3 regions of the Sphingobium naphthae genome follow, and region 3 is predicted to be linked to each of the others. Evidence: predicted binding sites of a transcription regulator. Region 3 holds the regulator's gene; each other region holds the start of a gene.

Region 1 (5,669 bases), 1.3 Mb from region 3:
GGGCAATATCGCCGAAAGCTATGCCGAGGTGAAGGGCGCGCAGGTGTGGCTGGTCAACAGCAACATCCCCGAATTCAGCCATGGCAACCGCTTCAACCATGAAGCCAAGCGGCCGCGCAAGCTGTTGCTGCACGAACGCGAGATCGCCCGCATGCATGGCGCGGTCGAGCGCAAGGGCATGACGCTGGTGCCGCTCGCCCTCTATTTCAACAGCCGGGGCAAGGTGAAGGTCGAACTGGCGCTGGCCAAGGGCAAGAAGACCCATGACAAGCGCGAGACCATCAAGGAACGCGACTGGAAACGGGACCAGCAGCGCATCCTGAAGGCGCACGGCTGATGAGCCGGCTGACCCGCTGGTGGCATGCCAATTGCCCGACCCGCGAGTCGCTGGAGCGCAGCCGCATCCTCGCCCCGGTAGCGCATCGGGTGCTGGAGCCCTCGCTGTGGCGCTTCACTCGCCGGTCGGTGCCGCGCGGCGTCGCGCTGGGGCTGTTCGTCGGCCTGTTCCTGATGATCCCGGGCGTGCAGATGGCGGGCGCGGCGCTGTTCGCCCTGCCGTTCCGCGCCAATATCCCGGTCGCCGCCGCCATGACATTCCTGTCCAACCCGGCGACCACGCCGCTGATCCTGATGGCGTCGGTGTGGCTAGGCAACTGGATGCTGGGGCGCAGCGCCGACGCGTCGGGCTTCATGGCGCTGGTCGACGGCCATGCCGGGATCGGCCAGTGGACCGCCTGGCTGCTGTCCGAAGCGGCGCCGGCGATGCTGCTGGGCCTTGCCCTCATCTCCTGCGTCTGCGCCGCGATCGGCTATGTCGTCGCCGACTGGTTCTGGCGCCATCGCATGGGCCGCAAATGGCAGGCGCGCAAATTGAGGATTGGCAAGGTCCATCAAAGCGGCGCATTGGAGAAGGCGGCCGGCGTCTGACGCCGCGCCGACAGGGTCCGATGGCGAAGCAGGGGGTTGGCCGGTCATGGCGGCACGGCTGAAAAAGGAAGATGAGGCGTGGCTGGACCAGCCGCCCTCGCCCTTCGCCCTGCCCTTGCTACTGGGCGCGGCGCTGGTGTCGGCCGGGCTGGTCTTCTACGCCGCCGGCAATGTCGCGCTGGCCGCGGGTTTCGGCGCCAGCGTCATCGCCATCGCCGCGCTGATGCGCTGGTATCGCCATCTCTACCCCGCCGCCCTGTCGCACAGCGAGGCGACGCCCGACTGGACCGTCGCGCGCGCCGCCGCCGACGCGTCCCACATCGCGATCGCGGTGACCGACCGGGCGGGCCGACTGGTGTGCGCCAGCGACCTGTTCGGCGAATGGTTTCCCGGCTATCCGACGCCGCCAGGCGTCACCGGCGACGCGGCGCTGACCGAAAACCTGTCGCAGGCCGCGCGCGCCGCCTGGCGCGACGGCGACGGCAAGCTGGAGGGGCTGGCGCTGGGTGCGCTGCGGCTGGACGTCGACATCGCCCGCACCGGTCGGACGGAGGATTATCTGCTCTGGCGCTTCACCCCCGTGCGCCAGCCCAGCGCCCTGGACGATGTGCACCGGTTCCTGACCGGGGAAGCCGGGCGGCAGCTGGGCGAAGCGGGCATCATGGCGGTGATGATCGGCGGCGAGGGGCGCATCCGCGCCGCCAATGGCGCCTTCCTGCTGCGCGCGGCCGGGCGCATCGACGCCAATATAACCGGCCGCGACTTCGCCGCCCATATGCGGGTGGACGACAAGGGCCGGCTGTTCCTGGCGCGCGAGGAAAATGGCGGCCTGCCGCTGCGCCTGCTGCAGGTGCCGCTGCGCCGGGCGAGCCAGCCGGGTGGGGCGCAGGGATCGGCGCAGGACGGGCCGATGCTGCTGCTGCTGATCGACGAGCCGTCGGGCGGCGGCGGCACGTCGGCGCTGTCCTACATCGAAACGCTGCTCTCGCTGCTGCCCTTCGGGCTGGCGATGGCCGATCGCGACGGGCGCATCCTGTTCGTCAACAAGGCTTTCGCCCGCGCCGCGGGCCTCAAGGCCGGGGCCAAGCCCAGCTATCCCGGCGACCTGGTCACGCGCGAGGACCAGGCGGCCGTGGCCGACGCGGTGCGGCGCTTTGCCGTCGGGCCGCAAATGTCCGGCGACATCGTCGTGCGCATGCGCGAACAGCCCGACGAACCCACGGCGCTCAGCCTGGCGGGGGTGCGGGGCCTGGGCGAAGCGGCGGTGCTGCTGAGCCTCAAGGACAATAGCGAGGAAAGCAAGCTCAAGCGGCAGGTGGCGCAGGCGACCAAGATGCAGGCGATCGGCCAGCTGGCCGGCGGCGTGGCGCATGATTTCAACAATATCCTGACCGCCATCATCGGCCATTGCGACCTGATGCTGATGCGCCATACGCCCGGCGACAGCGACTATGACGACATCCAGCAGGTCAAGTCGAACAGCAATCGCGCCGCGGGCCTGACGCGCCAGCTGCTCGCCTTTTCGCGGCAGCAGACGCTGCGGCCGCAGATATTGCAGCTGCCCGACATCGTGTCGGACGTGTCCAACCTGCTCAAGCGCCTGCTGGGCGAAAATGTGCGGCTGGAGGTCAGTCATGGCCGCAATCTGGGTGCGGTGCGGGCCGATCCGGGCCAGCTGGAGCAAGTGATCGTCAACCTGGCGGTCAATGCCCGCGACGCCATGCCCGAAGGCGGCACGCTCAACATCCAGACCTATGCCGTGCCCGCCGCCAAGGCGCGCGAGATGCGCCAGCAGATCCTGCCGATCAGCGACTATACCGCGCTGCGCGTGTCCGACACGGGGCTGGGCATCCCGCCCGACATATTGGCGAAGATTTTCGAGCCTTTCTTCACCACCAAGGAATTGGGCAAGGGCACGGGGCTGGGCCTGTCCACCGTCTATGGCATCGTCAAACAGTCGGGCGGCTATATCTTCGCCGAATCCGAACTGGGCCGCGGCGCCAGCTTCGTCATCTACCTGCCCGTCTATGCCGGCGCCGACGCGGAGGAGGAGGCGCCGGTGCGCGAGCCGGTCAAGCGCGCCGAAACCTGGGGTTCGGGCACCATCCTGCTGGTCGAGGACGAGGATATGGTGCGCGCCGTCGCCGAACGCGCGCTGACGCGCCAGGGCTACAAGGTGCTGACCGCCAATGACGGCGAGCAGGGGCTGGAGGTGCTGGCCGCCCATGACGGCATCGACCTGCTGATTTCCGACGTCGTCATGCCCAATATGGACGGCCCGGCGATGGTGGCGCAGGCGCGCCGCACGCACCCGCGCCTGCCGGTGCTGTTCATGTCGGGCTATGCCGAGGAGCAGCTGCGCAAGTCGATCGACATCGCCAATGTCGCTTTCCTGCCCAAGCCCTTTTCCGTCAACCAGCTGGCGCAAGCGGCGCGCGACACCATGGCGATGCAGCCGGCGGCGGAATGATCTTGCGGCGGATCAAGGCGAAGGGGCTGGGCAAGCGCGCGCCATTGGGCTAGCCAAGCGCCCGGTCGAACCCCCGTCGAACAAGGGAAAATGCATGTCGGACGCGAAATCCATCCTCATCGTCGAAGATGAAGCGATGATCGGCATGATGCTCGAGGATTATCTCGATGCGCTCGGCTATCGGCTGCACGCCGTCGCCGCCACCGTGGACGACGCCTGCGCCCAGGCGCGCCAGGGCGGGTTCGACGGCGCGTTGCTCGACTGCAACCTGCAGGGCGAGAAAAGCTGGCCGGTCGCCGACATATTGGTCGAGAAGGGCATTCCCTTCGTGTTCGCGACCGGCGGCATGGCCGACGACCTCCCCCCGGCTCATGCCGACCGGCCGACGCTGGCCAAGCCCTTCACCATCGGCGCGGTCGAGCGCGCGCTGGGCCGCATCCTGCCCGGCTGAGGCAGTCCGCCCCGGCACGATAGGAAAATTCCGTTCCCCTCTTGTTCCACGAGAACAAATGGGATACACCCTCGTCCAGCGCCGAGGGACTCGACGCGATCCGCTTGACAGGGGATAGGCCGATGACCGCAATGCTCCAACTTATCGATTCCAAGAAGACGGGGAATATGGACAGACAGAAAGCATTGGAGGCGGCGCTCGCCCAGATCGACCGCGCCTTCGGCAAGGGCTCGGCGATGAAGCTGGGATCGCGCGAGAAGATGGAGATCGAAGCGATCTCGACCGGATCGCTCGGCCTCGACATCGCGCTGGGCATTGGCGGCCTGCCCAAGGGCCGCATCATCGAGATTTACGGGCCCGAAAGCTCGGGCAAGACGACGCTGACGCTGCATGCCATCGCCGAAGCGCAGAAGGCGGGCGGGACCGCGGCCTTCGTCGACGCCGAACATGCGCTCGACCCGGTCTATGCCAAGAAGCTGGGCGTCGACATCGACGAACTGATCGTGTCGCAGCCCGATACGGGCGAGCAGGCGCTGGAAATCGTCGACACGCTGGTCCGCTCCAACGCGATCGACGTGCTGGTGGTTGACTCGGTCGCCGCGCTGGTTCCCCGCGCGGAAATCGAAGGCGAAATGGGCGACAGCCATGTCGGCCTGCAGGCGCGGTTGATGAGCCAGGCGCTGCGCAAGCTGACCGGGTCGATCTCGCGCTCCAAATGCATGGTGATCTTCATCAACCAGGTGCGCATGAAGATCGGCGTGATGTACGGTAATCCGGAAACCACGACCGGCGGCAACGCGCTCAAATTCTACGCCTCCGTCCGTCTCGACATTCGCCGCACCGGCCAGATCAAGGATCGCGACGATATCGTCGGCAACACGACCAAGGTGAAGGTGGTCAAGAACAAGGTCGCCCCGCCGTTCAAGCAGGTCGAATTCGACATCATGTATGGCGAGGGCATCTCCAAGATCGGCGAACTGCTCGACATCGGCGTCAAGGCCGGGCTGGTCGAGAAGTCGGGCGCCTGGTTCTCCTATGACTCGGTCCGCATCGGCCAGGGTCGCGAGAATGCCAAGACCTATCTGAAGGAACATCCCGAACTGGCCGACCGGCTGGAAAAGGCGATCCGCGGCAAGACCGAGGAAGTGGCCGAGGGCATGATGACCGGACCCGATGCGGAGGATGATGGCGAATAAGCGCGGACAGGCGCTCCGGCCGGATCAACCGGAGCGCGGTTTGCGCCCTCGCCCACCTGGCGCGTCACGCACCGAAAAGACCCGCCGCGCCCCTGCGCGCTGCGGGTCTTTTACCGTCAGTGAGGGGCGCGGTTGAGCGGGGCGCGTGCGGGGCGCGGCTAGCGGGGCGCGTGCGGAGGTGTGTGGGGGGCGCTGAAAGGGCGCATGGGGAAGACGTGCGCTGCCTTGCTCCGACGATGCACACATATAACTAAGGCGATATCCGGGTCGCGCATAGGATGAGAGCGGCAGCCGAGAGCGTGCGCGATCTTGCTCATGGCGCGGGATGGACAGCCGCCGCCGTTCGCCGCTGCATCGCTGGGTTGGGGTGGCAGCGGGCATTGGCTGAGCGGCGAGGCTGTTCGCCGCGGGGCGGCCGGGATAGCGGTTAGTGGGCACCGGCTCACAGGCTGGGGTTGCAAAGCTGAGGGAGGACGCTGATCGATCGCCCGCACGGGCGCCTTCTGCCCTCTTCCCTGTGGCGGCATCATCGCGCCCCGAGTCAGCCCCGCCGTTCGAGCGCCGCTCCTACCGGCTCCCGGCCGCCTGCTTCTCCTGTCTCGCTCACCGCCGAATGCCCTTGTTG
Region 2 (5,669 bases), 1.3 Mb from region 3:
GCGCTCTCCAACCATCCGCAGCTCCGCGACGAAGCGCGCGCGTTCCTCGGCTTTTTTGGCTTCGTCGGGGACGCGCAGCAAATAGCTGGGATGCACCGTCACCCATCCTTCCGCGCCGCCTTCCAGCGGGATGGCCGAGCCGCGCGTGCGGCTGATCGTCACGGCCTTGCCCAGCATCGCGCGCGCGGCGGTCGCGCCGAGCGCCACCACCAATCGCGGCCGCACGATATCCAGTTCCTGTGTCAGCCACCAGCGGCAGGCCTGGACCTCGCCCGCTTCGGGGGTCTGGTGGATGCGCCGCTTGCCGCGCCGCTCGAACTTGAAATGCTTGACCGCGTTGGTGACATAGGCGCGGGCGCGGTCCACGCCCGCCTCGGCCAGCGCCTGGTCCAGCAACTGCCCCGCCGGCCCGACGAAGGGCCGCCTGGTCAGATCCTCCTGGTCGCCAGGCTGTTCGCCGATGAACATCAGCGGCGCGTCCAGCGGGCCTTCGCCGAACACGGTCTGCGTCGCGTCCTTGTAGAGCGGGCAGCGGGTGCAGCCCATTGCCTCGTCGCGCACCGCCGCCCAGACCGGGCCGCTGTTGCCGCCGCCGAAGGGCCGACCGACGCTTGTCGCTTCGGCGGATCGCGCGGCTGCGCGTGGCGCGCTAGCGATCATTGCCGCCTCGCGCGCCTGCGCGCCCGCGACCAGGTCGGGAATAAGCGCCGCTTCGGGCAGGTTGCGCCAGTATTTCTTGGGCATTTCCGACAGCATCGCCCCGGTCTTGAGCCGGGCCGGGTTGAAGATCGCGGCATAATAGCCTTTCCACAGGGCCTCGACCGGGTCGCCATCGGGCGCATCGGCACGGGTCGCGCCCGGCCCCTCGCGCAGGACTTCCCCGTCCCAGTGGATGCTGATCGCCGGGGTCAGGATCGACCAGCGCATGGTGGCGAAGCGGCGCACGAAAAAGCCCGCATTGGCGCGAACGATATGATGCTCGGGTTCGAACCAGGCGACGAAACGAGCGCCGTCGTCCTCTTCCACCTCGCGGAAACGGACGAAGGCGCGCATCTTGTGAATGTCGCGCCGCACCGCCTTGGCGAGCATATCGATGCGCCGCAGCAACGGATCGGCCTTGTCCTCCATCAGCCCCGGCCGGTCGCGCAGCCGCACCAGCAGCGCATAGAGCAAGGCGAAGCGTTCCGGATCGCTGTGCAGGATCGCCGTTTCAGCCAGATCGACAAAGGCGCGCGGCACGGAAAAGGCGGCGCGGATCGGGGCGGGCGGCAGCGGCGCGTCGCCGAACAGGTCGCCGCCCGCCTCCCCGACCTGCCATGTCACTCGATCGGGTTCGACTCCGGCGATCGCCAGCCGCCGCGCCGCATCGCGCCAGCCATCCACATCGTCCGGCGCATCCAGGACGACGCGGTGCACGGCTGCGCCCGCGGGGTCGGCGGCGGCGCGCAGGGCCTTATTCCTCGGCTTGCGCGCGCTCCAGTTCGGCGGGCTTGCGCTCGGCGAACCGGGCGCCAAGCTGCTCCTCCTCCTGCGCGCTCAAATCCTTGGCGGCGTCGGGGAACATTTCCTCTTCCTCCTCCTCGATATGATGGAGGTAGCGCTTCTTCATCTGCGCGAAAGTTTCCCGCCATTCCGGCCCGTCGAAGCTCTGCTCCTCCATCTCCTCGAGATAATCCTCGATCTCCTTATGCTCGGACACGCTGTGCTGCGCATCCTCGCGCAGGTCGGGGCGCGCGAGCATGGTGGCGTAGAGGGTTTCCTCCTCCGCCGCGGCATGCGCCTTCACTTCGACCTTGAATTGCTCGAACAGCTTTTCCAGCCGGTCGGGCTTGCCCTGCGCGTCCGCCATCTTGGCGAAGAGCTGGCGGTGGGAATCATGATCCTGCTTGAGGCGGTGAAAGATGCTGGCGTCGGCCATGATGGAATCTCCTCTTGTCGAGGAGGAGAACGACGCGCGCGGCAATTGGGTCCGGCGCGTCAGCCGAACAGGAAGCGGAAGATGATGGCGACCGGAATCCACAGCAGCCCGCCGACCAGACTGGCGACCCACAGCTGCAGCACGTCGCGGCGGAAACGCAGCGACAGGCCGCCCTGCGACAGGCCAGCCTGCTCCAGCATCTGCCAGCGCCGCTCCAGCCCGCGCGCGGCCACGGCATAGCCGCCGATCGCGACGATGATGCCCAGGTGCAGCGCGAGCGAACCGCCCATCTTCGCGACGATGAAGATCTGAAGCAGGCAGAAGACGACGAGCGCGGCGGCCAGATGGCTGCTGATCCGCTTGGCGAAGCCCTTGCGCTCCGACCGATGGCCCAATGTCGTCGCCACGACCCCAATCTCCTTCGATGACCCGGGACACAGTATTTCGCGAACGCGCCCGCCGATCAACCGGAAATTGCTAGGCGGCGAACAGATCGAGCTGTTTCGCCGGCGGCGCAAGCCGCGCGCGCAGGTCGGCGCGATCGACCAGCGCAGTGGGGCGCCAATCCGCCGTGACCAGGAAAGGCCGCAGCTTGGCGATGGAGACGGTCAGCCGCGCCACGTCATCCAGCCGCAGCCGCCGATGCCGCCGGCTGGCGAGGATGCGGTCGACCGCCTTCACGCCCAGGCCCGGCACGCGCAGCAGCGCCTCGCGCGGGGCGCGGTTGACGTCCACCGGGAACGCCGCGCGATGATTGAGCGCCCAGGCGAGCTTGGGATCGATGTCGAGCGGCAGGCATCCGGTCGCCGGATCGGTGGCGGCGGCGATCTCGCCCGCCTCATAGCCATAGAAACGCATCATCCAGTCCGACTGGTAGAGCCGATGCTCGCGCAGCAGCGGCGGCCGCTTGAGCGGCAGCACCGCGCTGGGCGAGGGGATGGGGGAAAAGGCGCTGTAATAGACGCGCCGCAGCCGGTGCCGGTCATATAGGCTGCTGGCGCGCGCGATGATTGCGCGATCGTCGGCCGCATCGGCGCCGACAATCATCTGGGTCGATTGGCCGGCCGGGGCGAAGCGGGGGGCATGGCGATATTTGCGCCGCGCCTCGCCCTTGTCCTCCATCTCGCTGCGCAAGTGGCGCATCGCGCCCTCGATCCGCGCGCCATCCTTTTCCGGCGCGAGCCGGCGCAGGCCCCCTTCGGTCGGCAGCTCGACATTGATGGACAGGCGGTCGGCGTGCAGCCCCGCCTGGCGCAGCAGGTCGGGATCGGCGTCGGGGATGGTCTTGAGGTGGATATAGCCGCGAAAATCATGATCTTCGCGCAGCGAGCGGGCGACCTCCACCAGCTGCTCCATCGTATAGTCGGACGACCGGATGATGCCGGACGACAGGAACAGCCCCTCGATATAGTTGCGGCGGTAGAAATTGAGCGTCAGATCGACCACTTCCCGGGCGGTAAAGCGCGCCCGGCGCACATCGCTCGACCGGCGGTTGATGCAATAATGGCAGTCGAAGATGCAGCTGTTGGTCAGCAGGATCTTGAGCAGCGATATGCAGCGGCCATCGGGCGCATAGGCATGGCAAATGCCCATGCCTTCGGTCGAGCCAATCCCCTTGCCGCCGCGCGAATCCCGCTTCGCCGTTCCCGACGAGGCGCAGGAAGCGTCATATTTCGCCGCATCCGCGAGGATTTCGAGCTTCTGGCGAGTGGACAGCTGGGCCATGATGTTCTCTCTATGTTCAGGATGGCGGGCTGTCCACAATCTGGATCAATATCGCGGCGGGCCGATGCGGATCGGGCGATCGGGCTGCGGGTCCGGGGGCGCCGTTCGTTGCAGCGGAAGAGAGAGCAGGGAGACGAAACATGGACCGGCGGAGCTTTCTGGGCGCGGGGATCGGCGGCGGCGCGCTGACGCTGGCGGCGGCGGCGCGAGCGGCCATGCCCTTCGATCCCTTCGCCGGGGTGGAGCCGATCCGCGCCAGCGCCGATCGCATCTTCCGCACCACGGTGTGCCTGCGCCCGTTCCGCGCCGCCGGCCCGCGCATCGCGGTCGAGCAGGTGGGGCGCAAGCGGGTCGTCCATAATTATGGCCATGGCGGCAGCGGCTGGTCGCTGAGCTGGGGTTCGGCCGAACTCGCCGTGCCGATGGCGATGGCCGACGGGGTGCGCAACATCGCGGTGATCGGCGCGGGCGCGCTGGGGCTGACCGCGGCGCTGACGGCGCAGCGCGCGGGCGCGCGCGTCACCATCTACGCCAAAGAGCAATTCCCCCATGTCCGCTCCGCGCGCGCCACCGGCACCTGGTCGCCCGACAGCCGCATCGCGATGGAAAAGGCGGTCGACCCCGGCTTTGCCGACCGGTGGGAGCGGATGGCGCGGACGTCCTTTTCCCTATATCAAAGCTATCTCGGCCTGGTCGGCGATCCGGTCGAATGGACCGATCGCTATATTCTGTCCGACAATGCGCCGGGCGCTGCGGCGCCCCTGGCGGCGCTGGCCCCGCCCGCGATCCTGCCCCCGGCTCCCGCCCCCAGGCGGCCCGACGATTTCCTCCATCTCGAAAGCCGCCTGCGCGACATCACGCCGCGATCGGTCGCGCTGCCGCCGGGCGCGCACCCTTTCCGCGCCGCGCATGTCCGGCGCAACAGTTCGCTGACCTTCAACGTCGCCGATCTGGCGCATCAGTTAACCAGCGATTTCCTGATCGCCGGCGGGCGGATCGAGCCGCGGGTCTTCCACGCGCCGGGCGATCTCACGCGGCTCAAGGAAAAGGCGATCATCAACTGCACCGGCTATGGCGCGCGGGCGCTGTGGCGCGACGAGAGCATCGTGCCGGTGCGCGGGCAGATCGCCTGGCTGATCCCGCAGCCGGGCGCGACCTTCGGCGTCTATTATCATGGCATCGCCCTGCTGGCGCGGCGCGACGGCATCGTAGTCCAGCCGGTGGGCGAGGACGAATGGTTCGGCTATGGCGACGCCAGTGAAGCGCCCGATCCGGCGGCGGCCCATGCCGCGGTCGCGGAAGTGGCGCGCTGGTGGGCGTGAGCGGCCGCCTCAGTCCTCGTCGGGCAGGCGGCTGACGCGGATGGACTGGGCGTTCATCTGCGCGCTGCCGAAGATCGTCATGAAGGCGATGTCGGTCGCGTCGCGGCCGACCGCGATCCGCGCCATGGTCTCGACCGGCGCCAGGCCCGTCGCATCGACCAGATGCCAGGCGCCGTCCAGCCACACTTCCACCACCGCATGGAAATCGGGCGGGTCGAGGTCCAGCGCATAGACCGACACCAGCCGCGCGGGAATGTCGCGCGACCGGATCAGCGCGGCGGTCAGATGCGCGAAGTCGCGGCACACGCCCTGCTGCGCCACGAAGGTGTCAGCCGCCGTAGTGGTGATGTTGGAACTGCCCGGCACATAGGCGACATTGTCGCGCACCCAATCGACCAGCGCCTGCACCAGCGCGCCGCCGTCCAGATCGGGGAAATGGCCGCACACGAAGCTCACGAACCGGTCGGCCTCGCAATAGCGGCTCGGCCAGATGAAGGGCAGCACATCCTCGGGCAGGCTGGGCAGCGGGCTGCGCGACAGGGTGCCGACATCGACCGGCGCGCGCTCGATCGCCATTGTCGCGCGATAGGTGCTCAGCATCCGACCCGTGCCAGTGCGTGTCCAGGTGCGCCGCCCGACGCCGCTGCCGCCGACCTTGTTGGTGAGCGGCCCGGCATTGTCGATGATGTGCGACTGGGTGAGCA
Region 3 (11,878 bases):
CATCCCCCAATCCCACGATTTTGCGGGCCGCCGTATCGGGTGAAGGCCGACTGCTCAGCGCCGATCCGCCGCTGCTCGATCTGCAGCGGGAAGCGGGTGGCGATTTGGGCACTGCGCTGGCCGTGCCGCAACTGGCGGCGGTAGTACGATCGACGCAGCGGCTCGGCGCGCCGATCTCGCGCCCCGTTGTCGCGGCGGCGGAGCGGGGGCTCATCGACATGTGGGTGCGCGCCCGACCCGAAGCGGGCGGGATCGCGCTGGCCGTGATCGACTGGCATGAGCGCGCCGCTGCCCCGGACCCTGCCGAAATGCACCGGCGGGAGGCCGATCTAGCCGCCCTGGCGGAAGGATGGACTTGGCAGATCGACGTCGACATGCGGTTCGAACTCGCCGCCGGCGGCAACGGGCCGCAGGGGATGCTGCCAGCCAGCGCGCCGGCGCCTGGCTCGCGCTTTTCGGCCTATTTCGATCTTCGCGCCGATGATGACGGCGACATGCCGTTGCTGCGCGCGCTGGCTCAACGCCGCGCCTTTCGTAACCAGATCGCCGCGCAGGCGAGCGATCCGGGGCGGCTGTTCCGCTTGTCTGGCTTCCCGCTGTTCGATCTGGCCGGGCAGTTGATCGGCTATCGGGGTTCGGCCTTCCCGATGGACCATATGGTCCTGGCGCCGTTGGCGCAGGACAGCATGGTCACGCTCTATCCCGCCGAGTTCGGCAAGCGGCTGGACCGGTCGCTGCGGCAGCCACTGGGACGGATCATCGCCAATGCCGATACGATCAGCGCGCAGATGGAAGGGCCGCTGCGCGCCGACTATGCCGGTTACGCCAACGACATAGCATCGGCCGGACGGCATTTGATGGCGCTGGTCGACGATCTCGCCGATCTGCAGGCGATCGACCGGCCCGACTTCACCGTCATTCCCGAAGACATCGACCTGGCCGATCTTGGCCGTCGGGCGGCGGGACTGCTGCGGGTCAAGGCGCTCGATCGGCAGATACTAATCGTGCCCCCGGCCGAGGAGGCGCGCGCGCCCGCAACCGGCGAGTTTCGCCGCGTGCTGCAGATCCTCGTCAATCTGGTCGGCAATGCGATCCGCTATTCGCCCGAGGGCAGCATGGTGCGGATCGTGACCGAGCAGGCGCGGGGCGAGGCGCGGATCATGGTGATCGACAAGGGGCCTGGCATCGCCGTCGCCGATCGCGAGCGCATTTTCGAGAAGTTCGAGCGGTTGGGCCGCGACGACGCCGGGGGCAGTGGCCTTGGCCTCTATATCTCCCGCCGGCTCGCGCGAGCGATGGGCGGCGACATTGACATCGGCGGCGCGCCCGGCGAAGGCGCGCGCTTCATCCTGACCTTGCCCGCCGCTGGCTGAACCCGGGAACATGCGCACAAGCAGAAACGGCGCCCCGATCGGGACGCCGTTTCTCTTTGTCAGGCTGTGCGCCGATCAGCGCTTGTCGACGGGCACATAGTCACGCTGCGTCGGGCCGGTGTAGAGCTGGCGCGGACGACCGATCTTCTGCGCTGGGTCCGAAATCATTTCGTTCCACTGCGCGACCCAGCCGACGGTGCGGGCGAGGGCGAAGAGCACGGTGAACATCTCGGTCGGGAAGCCGATGGCCGAGAGGATCACGCCCGAATAGAAGTCCACATTCGGGTAGAGCTTCTTTTCGATGAAGTAGGGATCGTTGAGGGCGATCTGCTCCAGTTCCTTGGCGACGTCGAAGATCGGATCATCGACGCCCAGCTTTTCCAGCACGTCCTTGGCGGTCTTCTGCATGACCGTCGCGCGCGGGTCGTAATTTTTGTACACGCGGTGGCCAAAGCCCATCAGGCGGAACGGATCGTCCTTGTTCTTCGCGCGGGCGATATATTCCGGAATGCGATCGACCGTGCCGATTTCCCGCAGCATGTTGAGCGCGGCCTCGTTCGCGCCGCCATGCGCCGGGCCCCACAGGCAGGCGATGCCAGCAGCGATGCAGGCGAAGGGATTGGCGCCCGACGAACCCGCGAGACGCACGGTCGAGGTCGACGCGTTCTGCTCATGATCAGCGTGCAGGATGAAGATCTTGTCCATCGCGTCGACGACGACGGGATCGACCTCATATTCCTCGGCCGGGACCGAGAAGGTCATGCGCAGGAAATTGGCGGTGTAGCTGAGGTCGTTGCGCGGATAGACGAAGGGCTGACCGACGGAATATTTATACGCCATGGCGGCGATCGTCGGCATCTTCGCGATCAGGCGATGGCTGGCGATGCGGCGCTGTTCGGGATCGTTGATGTCGGTCGAGTCATGGTAGAAGGCCGACAGCGCGCCCACCACGCCGCACATGATCGCCATGGGGTGCGCGTCGCGACGGAAGCCGCGATAGAAGGTGGTCAGCTGTTCATGGATCATCGTGTGACGCGTGATGGTGCGCGTGAACTCGTCCAGCTCCTTGGCCGACGGCAGTTCGCCGTTCAGCAGCAGATAGCTGACTTCCATGAAGCTGGACTGTTCGGCCAGCTGGCCGATCGGGTAGCCGCGGTGCAGCAGCACGCCTTCGTCGCCATCGATATAGGTCAGGCCCGAATCGCAGCTGGCGGTGGAGGTAAAGCCCGGGTCATAGGTGAACATGCCGGTGTTGGCGTAGAGCTTGCGAACGTCGATGACCTGGGGCCCGACGGTGCCATCCATGATGGCATAATCCTGGGTGTCGCCCCCGACTGTCAAAGTGGCTTTGTTATCCGACATGTTTTTCTCCTTGTGTGCCATCAACCGGCCGCGGCGTGCCCTGCCGCAGTCAGTCGTTCCAAGCTCTCCTCTTTCCCGAGCAGGAAGAGGACATCAAAAATGCCCGGCGAGACCGTGCGGCCGGTCAGCGCAGCGCGAAGCGGCTGCGCCACCTTGCCGAGGCCAAGGCCGGCATCCTCTGCCACGCGGCGTATAACGTCTTCGATCGCTTCGACCGTCCAGGACGGAACGGACTGGAGAGCGTCGGCTGTCTTTATCAGCAGCGCGCGCGCGGGCTCATCTAGCAGAGCGGAGGCCTTTTCGTCAAAGTCGAGCGGGCAAGATTTGAACAGGAACTCGGCCCCCTCCGCAATTTCATTAAGGGTTTTGGCTCTGGGTTTGAGCGAAGCCATCGCCTGCGCCAAAATATCGCGCTGCCGATCGTTCAGTTGCGTATCGAGACGCGACTCAAGCCGCGGCGCGACCAGCGCTGCGAGCCGCGCATCGTCCGCCTCACGCAGATAATGGCCGTTGAGATTTTCCAGCTTCTTGATGTCGAAGCGGGAGGGCGAGCGGCCGACCCCTGCGATGTCGAACAACTCGATCGCGCGGTCGATCGGGATGATCTCCTCGTCGCCATGGCCCCAGCCCAGGCGCAGCAGATAGTTGAGCACCGCCTCCGGCAACATACCCATGTCGTCGCGATAGGCGTCGACGCCCAGCGCGCCATGGCGCTTCGACAATTTGGCGCCATCCGATCCGTGGATCAGCGGGATATGCGCGTAGACCGGCTCTTCCCAGCCCATCGCCTTGATGATGGCGAGCTGGCGGAAGGCGTTGTTGAGGTGATCATCACCGCGAATGACATGGGTGACGCCCATGTCATGATCGTCCACCACCACGGCCAGCATATAGGTGGGCGTGCCGTCCGACCGCAGCAGGATCATGTCGTCCAGTTCGGCATTCTGCACGACGACGCGGCCCTGCACCGCATCCTCGATCACCGTTTCGCCTTCGCGCGGCGCCTTGATGCGGATGACATAGGGCGTGCCCGCGGGCGCTTCGGCCGGATCGCGATCGCGCCAGCGACCGTCATAGCGCATCGGCTGCTTGGCCGCGCGCTGCTGCTCGCGCAGCTCCGCCAGTTCCTCCGGCGTCGCGAAACATTTATAGGCGTGGCCGGCGGCGAGCAGCTGGTTCGCGACCTCGGCATGGCGCGGCGTGCGCTCGAACTGGAAAACCGCCGGTTCATCACCGCCCAGGCCCAGCCATTCCAGCCCGTCGAAGATTGCGGCCACTGCTTCCTCGGTTGAGCGCGCGCGATCGGTATCCTCGACCCGCAGCAGGAACTTGCCGCCATGATGCCGCGCGAACAGCCAGTTGAACAGCGCGGTGCGCGCGCCGCCGATGTGCAGGAAGCCGGTGGGGGACGGGGCGAAACGGGTCACCACCTGCTTGTTCTTTCCCGTTGCGCTCGCCGTCATATTCTTTGACATTCGCCTTATCTGATCCATGAATCCGACGCCCCCTAGCATGGCTTTCGAGCCACGACAAACGCCCCATGACGGAAGCGTCAGGACGGCTGTCGGCCGGTGCTTTACGGCGATCGAGGCGTGGCTGGAGGCGGAGCGCGAACAGATCGCGCTGTGGGCGCCGGTGGGCATCGGCGCGGGCATAGCGGCGTGGTTCCTGCTGCTCGATCCAGCGCAGTGGCTGGGCTTTTGTTGCGGCGCACTGGGCCTCGCCTGCCTGGCGGCGATACTGCCGGGTCATGGCCGACTGCGCCACATGCTGATGATCGGGGCGCTGCTGGCGACGATGGGGTGCCTGCTCATCTGGGGCAAGGCGGAGATGCTGGGCAAGCCGCCGCTCGCGCGGGCCGTCTTCGTGCGAGTGACGGCGGAAGTGCGATCGGTCCGAGCGGTCCCGGCGCAGGACATGGTTCGCGCGATGCTGCGGCTGATCGATGCGCCGACCCTGCCGCGCACCATCCGCGTCAACATCGCGACCGACGATGTGCCGCCCGGCCTGGGGGAAGGCGCGATCATTCGCCTGCGCACGCGGCTGATGCCGCCAGCGCCGCCCGCTGTGCCGGGCGCCTATGATTTCGCGGCGCGCGCCTATTTCCAGGGCATCGGGGCCACGGGCAAGGCGTTGCGCCCGATCGAAGTGCAGCGCCCGTCGCAGGAAGCGCTGCCGCTTCGCGCCCGGCTGTTCGCGCATATCGTGGGGCGGGTCGATGGCCCCGCAGAAGGGATCGCGGCCGCGCTCGCGACCGGCGATCAGGGCGCGATCGCCGAACCTGATGCCGAGGCGATGCGCCGCAGCGGGCTTGCGCATCTGCTCTCGATCAGCGGACTGCATGTGACGGCGCTGATCGGCGCGACCATTTTCCTGCTGATGCGGCTGATGGCGCTCAGCCGCCGCGCTGCGCTCGACTGGCCGCTGATGCTGATCGCGGCGGCGGGCGGCGCACTGGTCGGGATCGGCTATACCTGGCTGACCGGCGCGGAAGTGCCGACCGTGCGGTCGTGCATCGCGGCTTTGCTGGTGCTTGGTGGTTTGGCGCTGGGGCGCGACGCGATCACCCTGCGGCTCGTGGCGAGCGGCGCGCTACTGGTGTTGATCCTCTGGCCCGAAGCATTGGTCGGCCCCAGTTTCCAGATGAGCTTCGCCGCCGTCACCGCGATCGTCGCGCTGGCCGAACATCCCCGCTTCCGCGCCTTTGCCGCAGCGCGGGACGAGGCATGGCCGCGCAAGATCGGGCGCGGACTGGTGGTGACTCTGGCGACCGGCTTCGTGGTGGAGCTGGTGCTGATGCCCATCGCGCTGTTCCATTTCCACAAGGCGGGAATGCTGGGCGCGTTCGCCAATCTGATCGCCATTCCGCTCACGACCTTCGTCGTCATGCCGCTGGAAGTGCTGGCGCTGCTGTTCGACCTGATCGGCCTTGGCGCGCCCTTCTGGTGGCTGACGGGGCAGGCGCTCGGCCTGCTGCTCTGGATCGCGCACGGGGTCGCGGCCAGCCCGATGGCGACGCTGCTGGCCCCGGCGATGCGGCCGGCGCTGTTCGGCTGCGTCATCCTGGGCCTCCTCTGGTGCCTATTGTGGCGGAGCCGCCTGCGCTGGCTGGGCCTGCCGCCGGTCGTGGGCGGCGTGGCGCTGGTCCTGCTCGCGCCGCCGCCCGATCTTCTGGTGACGGGCGATGGCCGGCATGTGGCGGTGCGGACCAGCGCCGGCATGGCGATCCTGCGCGATCGCGCGGGCGATTATGTGCGCGATACCCTGTCGGAGAGCGCGGGCTATGAAGGCGAACTAAGCGCTATCGCCGATCTTCCCGAAGCGCGCTGTTCGTCCGACCTGTGCGCGCTGCGCCTCAAGGATGGCGGGGGACGGACCTGGCGCCTGCTGCTGACGCGCAGCGACATGCTGATCGACCGCCCCGCCTTCCAGAGGGATTGCGCGGCCGCGGACATCGTCCTCAGCGACCGGCGCATGCCGCGCTGGTGTCGACCACGCTGGATCAGGATCGATCGATGGTTGCTGGCGCGCACCGGCGGCCTGGCCATCACCCTGAACAAAGGCGAAGTTCACACCGTCCATCGCCCTGGCGACGCGCACCCCTGGATTGCGCGTCCGCCGGTCCGAAAAAGAACGCGGCCGGCCCCTCAGTTGTAGCGGCGCAGCAGTCCTGCAAGCTTGCCCTGGATACGCACCTGGCGCGGATCATAGACCTGCGGTTCATAGGCCGGATTGGCGGGGTCGAGCCGCACCCGGCTGCCTTCGCGGCGGAAATATTTGAGCGTGGCTTCATTCTCGTCGATCAGGGCGACGACGATTTGCCCCTCGCGCGCGACGTCGGTGCGCTGGATCAGCGCGAAGTCGCCATCGAGGATGCCGGCCTCAACCATCGAATCGCCCGACACTTCCAGCGCATAATGATCGCCCGATCCCAGCAGCGCGGCGGGCACGGGCAGCATCGTCTGCCCCTCCATCGCCTCAATCGGCACGCCCGCGGCGATGCGGCCGTGCAGCGGGATTTCGATGACGTCATTGGCCGCGATCGGCAGGGTCGCAGGCATCTTCGGCTTGGGCGCGACGCTGGGCGCCGGCGCGCGGTGCATCGCGTCGGGCAGCTTCAGCACCTCCAGCGCGCGGGCGCGATTGGGCAGGCGACGAATGAAGCCGCGCTCCTCCAGTGCGTTGATCAGGCGATGAATGCCCGACTTGGAGCGCAGGTCGAGCGCATCCTTCATCTCCTCGAAAGAAGGCGACACGCCGCCTTCCTCCAGCCGGTTGTGAATGAAGCTCAGCAATTCCTGCTGCTTGGGCGTCAACATCACTGCGATCCTTCCGTGGAACGTATAAGGAACGCATAGGAAACACATGGAGATTAGTCAAGCGCCCAGCCGTTCGTCGCAGATTGCGGAACATGGGCCGGCACTGGCGGGTTGTCCGCCATGCCTTTCCATGGAAGGCAATAGGAGAGTGACAATGGCTAACCAGAACCAGCAGGACAATGACCAGCGCCGTGACCAGCAGGGCGGCGATCGCGACCAGCGGGACCGCCAGCAGCAGCAGGAAAACCGGCAGGACCAGATGGGCGACGAACGGCGCCAGGATCAGGCGCCGGGCAACCGTCAGCAGCGCTGATCATCCTTTGTATATCATGGAGAAGGGGCCGCAGGACGGCCCCTTTTTCATGTCAGCGGCAGGATGGTCACCCGATCCCCGGACGACGCGGGCGGAGACGCCGCTGGTCGCAGGATCAGGCAATCCGCCATCGCCATGGCGGCCGTCGCCGCGCTGTCCTGCGATGTGACCGAGACGACGCCATCGGCGCCGCGCCAGGCGCGCAGATAATCGTCGCGATCGCCCGTCGCCGGTAGGGGCGAGGCCAGGATCGCATCGGCCGTGGGCGGCAGAGGATTGGCGGCCCCGCCGAGATGGCGGACCAGCGGCGCCAGGAAGAGCGTGCCGGTGACGAAGGCGGACACAGGGTTGCCGGGCAGACCGAGAAACAGTGCTTCGCCCAGCGTTCCCGCCATCAGCGGCTTGCCCGGCCGCATCCTGACCTTCCAGAAATCGAGCGCGCCGCCCGCTTTGGCGAAGGCGGGCCGCACCAGATCATGGTCGCCGACCGACGCGCCGCCAGTCGACACGATGATGTCGGCCTGCGCCGCGCTTTCGAATGCGGCGACCATGGCGTCAAGATCATCGGGGATGATGCCCAGATCGGTCACGTCGCAGGGCAGGCCCGCCAGCATGGCGGCCAGCATCGGCGCGTTGGATGACGGCAGAAAACCGGAAGGCGTCGGCGCGCCGGGCGGCACCAGCTCGTTGCCGGTCGACAGCAGCGCAACGCGCGGACGGCGACCGACCGGCAGTTCCCCGCGGCCGCCCAGCACCGCCAGCGCGATTTGCGCCGGGCCGAGCCGGCTGCCCCGGCGCAGCAAAGGCGCGCCGGAGGCGAAGTCCGAGGCGTGGCGACGCACATGGCGGCCCGCCGGCAGGGGATCGGCGCTTGCCGTCAGCCGATCGCCATCGACGGCGGCATTTTCCTGGATGAGGATGCTGTCGGCGCCGGGCGGCACGGGCGCGCCGGTGAAGATGCGGCAGGCTTCGCCGGGCGCAACCGGCGCCAGGGTGGCGCTGCCCGCCGCGCTTTCGCCGACGATGCGCCAGGGGCCGGGATGTTCGGCGGCGCGTACCGCATAGCCGTCCATCGCCGACAGGTCGGTCCAGGGCTGGTCGCGCAGCGCCGCAACATCGTCGGCCAGCCAGCGGCCGACCGCCGCGCCGACTGCGACCGTTTCGGCGGGCAGGGGGCGCGCCAGGGCAAACAGGCGCGCCTGCGCCTGTGCGACCGGCAGCAGGCTCATGCCGGGCGCCGCCAGTCGCCCGACTTGCCGCCGGTCTTGGCGATCAGGCGGACGTCGCGGATGATCATCGCCTTGTCGAGCGCCTTGGCCATGTCATAGATGGTGAGCAGCGCGGCGGTGGCGGCGGTCAGCGCCTCCATTTCCACCCCGGTCTGCCCGGCGGTCCGCGCGGTCGCGGTGACGGCCACACCGTCGCCATCCAGATCGAAATCGACCGTCACGGCGCTGAGCGCGATCGGGTGGCAGAGGGGGATGATGTCGGCGGCCTTCTTGGCGGCCATGATGCCTGCAACCCGCGCGACGGCGAGCACGTCGCCTTTCTTGACGAGGCCATCGGCGATCGCCTGCGCCGCCTGCGCGCTCATGTCGATCCGGCCGGCGGCGATCGCTTCGCGTGCCGTCACGGCCTTGGCCGACACATCGACCATGCGCGCCGCGCCGTCGGCGTCGAGATGGGTGAGGCCGCTCATGCGCCGGTCAACAAAGCGCGGGTCGCGCTCTCGACATCGGCCTGCCGCATCAATGTCTCGCCCACCAGGAAGCAGCGCACGCCATGATCGGCCATCGCCGTCAGGTCCGCATGGTCGCGCAGCCCGCTTTCGGCGACGAAGGTGCAGCCTTCGGGCGCTCTGCCCACCAGTTCGTAGGTGCGCGCGAAGTCGACGCTGAAATCGCGCAGGTCGCGATTGTTGACGCCGATGAGACGCGAGCGCAACTGAAGCGCGCGCTCCAGTTCGGCCTCGTCATGCACTTCGATCAGGGCGTCCATGCCAAGCCCGAGCGCCGCATCCTCGATCTCGCGCATCTGTCCGTCGTCCAGCGCGGCGACGATGATCAGGATGGCGTCGGCCCCCAGGGCCCGGCTTTCCAGCACCTGCCACGGGTCGACCATGAAATCCTTGCGCAGCACCGGCAAGGCGCAGGCTGCGCGGGCCGCGACCAGATAATCGTCCCGGCCCTGGAAATAGGGCTCGTCGGTCAGGACCGACAGGCAGGCCGCGCCGCCGGCCGCATAGGCGGCGGCATGGGCCGGCGGGTCGAAATCGGCGCGGATCAGCCCCTTGGACGGGCTCGCCTTCTTGACCTCCGCGATGAGGCCGAAGCCCGATGCGGCCGCGGCATCAAGCGCGCGGCGGAACCCCCGTGGCGGCGTCTGCGCGGCGGCGCGGGCGTGGAGCGTCGCGACGCTGCTTGCCGCCTTGCGACGGGCGACATCCTCGCGCTTGACGTCGCAAATTTCGATCAGCTTGTTGGTCATGAATAGGCAATCCAGCAATTCAGAAGCACATTGGCAAGGCCGCGGTCGATGGTTTCGGCCGCTTCCTCGATGCCTTCGCGCAAATCAGCGGCCGCATCGGCCACGACCAGCGCGACCGCGGCGTTGAGCAGCACGGCGTCGCGATAGGCGCCCTGTTCGCCCTGCAGCAGGGCGCGGAGCGCGGCGGCATTGTGCGCCGCGTCGCCGCCCCGAATGGCGGACACGGGGCGGCTGGGCAGGTCGAGATCGCTTCCATGGAGGCGGTGCATGGCGACGAGCGCATTGCCCTTCACCTCCGCCATGTCATTGCCGCCGTCGAGCGACAATTCGTCCAGCCCTTCGTCGCCCGAGACGATCATCGCCCGGTCGACGCCCAGTTCGGCGAGCGCCTGGGCATAGATGGGGACGTAGGCGGGGCGCGCGATGCCGACCAGTTGCCGCCGCACATTGGCGGGATTGGCGAGCGGGCCCATCAGGTTGAAGATGGTGCGTTCGCCGATCGCGCGGCGGATGGGCCCCAGCCGCTTGAGCGCGGGATGATAATTTTGCGCGAACAGGAAGCAGATGCCAAGATCGGCCAGCGTCGCTTCGGCAGTGGCGGCCGCCCGGTCGAGGTCGAGGCCCAGCGCTTCGAGCGTATCGGCCGCGCCGGCTTTCGAAGAGGCGGCGCGATTGCCATGTTTGGCGACCGGCACGCCAGCGGCGGCGACCACCAGGCTGACCGCGGTCGAGACGTTGAGCGTGTGATGGCCGTCGCCCCCGGTGCCGCACACGTCGATCGCGCCCGGCGGCGCGGCGACCGAGATCATGCGCGCGCGCATGGCGCGGGCGGCGGCGGCGATTTCCGTCGCGGTTTCGCCGCGCCTGGCCATGGTGACGAGGAAGGTGGCGATGTCCTCATCACCAAGGTCCGCGTCGAACAGCAGGTCGAACGCGTTGGCTGCGGCATCGCTGGACAGCGGGGCGGACGGATCGGGCAGGCGGGTCATCGTGCCTCGCCTTAATCGGCCTGAGCACGACGAGTCGAGAGGGAAGGGCGCGAAGGCCTGCTTTTCGGAACGCGAAGCCCCTTCAGGCGGCTTCGCGCGTGCGCACCGGCAGGCCCGCCAGCGTCAGGAAGTTCGCCAGCATCGCATGGCCATGTTCGGTGGCGATGCTTTCGGGATGGAACTGGACCGAATGGATCGGCAGCGTGGCGTGGCGGAAGCCCATGACCGATCCGTCCTCGCTGCGCGCGTTGACGATCAGGCTCTGGGGAATATCCTCCACGATCAGCGAATGATAGCGGGTTGCGGTGAAGGGGGAGGGCAGGCCTTCGAACAGGCCGGTGCCGTCATGTTCGACCGGCGAGGTCTTGCCGTGCATCAGGCCGCCGCGCACCACCTTGCCGCCGAAATGCTGGCCGATCGCCTGATGACCCAGGCACACGCCCAGCAGCGGCGCGCCCGCGTCGGCGCAGGCGGCGACCAGGTCCAGGCTGACGCCCGCTTCGTTGGGCGTGCAGGGGCCGGGCGAGAGCAGGAAGGCCTTGGCTCCGCTGGAGAGTGCCTGGCCTGCCGAAATGGCGTCGTTGCGGACGACCTCCACCTTGGCGCCCAGCTCCATCAGATAATGGACGAGGTTCCAGGTAAAGCTGTCATAATTGTCGATGACGAGGATCATGATCGGCTTCTAGCGCGGCCGCGAGGCGGTGGGAAGGCGGCTTGGCGTCTTTCGCATGGGCCCGTGGAACCGGCGGCCTTCTGGCGGCTTCCTTTCTGCGCCCTGTGGACGAGGAGGAAAACATGGCGAAGGACGAATATAGCGATGCGATCGCCCTGCTGAAGGCCGATCACCGGACGGTCGAGGATCTGTTCGAGGCATATGAGAAAGCGACCGCGACCGCGACCGCGCGCAAGCGGGACATCGCGCAGAAAATCTGCCTGGAGCTCAAGATCCATACGATGATCGAGGAGGAGATTTTCTACCCCGCCTTCCGCGGCAAGATCGAGGATGACACGCTCGACGAAGCCTATGTCGAGCAT

Evidence for each region. Region 3 encodes LexA, which represses DNA repair genes until DNA is damaged. Its sites were predicted from a motif close to GTTCCNCNCTTGTTCT; they were not measured.
Region 1: recA (recombinase RecA) is a predicted target of LexA. The motif match lies at 3,881-3,896, and genes of this name have one in related genera.
Region 2: ACGGKE_RS11825 (putative DNA modification/repair radical SAM protein) is a predicted target of LexA. The motif match lies at 3,647-3,662, and genes of this name have one in related genera.

The regions. Positions count from the first base shown of each region.
Region 1 is NZ_CP171454.1:2,381,782-2,387,450, reverse strand. It holds gene smpB (SsrA-binding protein SmpB) at 1-337, shown strand, start outside; gene ACGGKE_RS11855 (DUF2062 domain-containing protein) at 337-927, shown strand; gene ACGGKE_RS11850 (response regulator) at 974-3,397, shown strand; gene ACGGKE_RS11845 (response regulator) at 3,492-3,848, shown strand; gene recA (recombinase RecA) at 3,971-5,044, shown strand.
Region 2 is NZ_CP171454.1:2,375,678-2,381,346, forward strand. It holds gene ACGGKE_RS11810 (UdgX family uracil-DNA binding protein) at 1-1,416, opposite strand, end outside; gene ACGGKE_RS11815 (hemerythrin domain-containing protein) at 1,454-1,918, opposite strand; gene ACGGKE_RS11820 (hypothetical protein) at 1,978-2,325, opposite strand; gene ACGGKE_RS11825 (putative DNA modification/repair radical SAM protein) at 2,396-3,643, opposite strand; gene ACGGKE_RS11830 (FAD-dependent oxidoreductase) at 3,784-4,965, shown strand; gene ACGGKE_RS11835 (transglutaminase family protein) at 4,975-5,669, opposite strand, start outside.
Region 3 is NZ_CP171454.1:649,332-661,209, forward strand. It holds gene ACGGKE_RS03255 (sensor histidine kinase) at 1-1,373, shown strand, start outside; gene ACGGKE_RS03260 (citrate synthase) at 1,449-2,735, opposite strand; gene gltX (glutamate--tRNA ligase) at 2,756-4,198, opposite strand; gene ACGGKE_RS03270 (ComEC/Rec2 family competence protein) at 4,248-6,392, shown strand; gene lexA (transcriptional repressor LexA) at 6,383-7,054, opposite strand; gene ACGGKE_RS03280 (hypothetical protein) at 7,209-7,367, shown strand; gene glp (gephyrin-like molybdotransferase Glp) at 7,415-8,596, opposite strand; gene moaC (cyclic pyranopterin monophosphate synthase MoaC) at 8,593-9,066, opposite strand; gene trpC (indole-3-glycerol phosphate synthase TrpC) at 9,063-9,854, opposite strand; gene trpD (anthranilate phosphoribosyltransferase) at 9,851-10,843, opposite strand; gene ACGGKE_RS03305 (anthranilate synthase component II) at 10,926-11,516, opposite strand; gene ACGGKE_RS03310 (hemerythrin domain-containing protein) at 11,639-11,878, shown strand, end outside.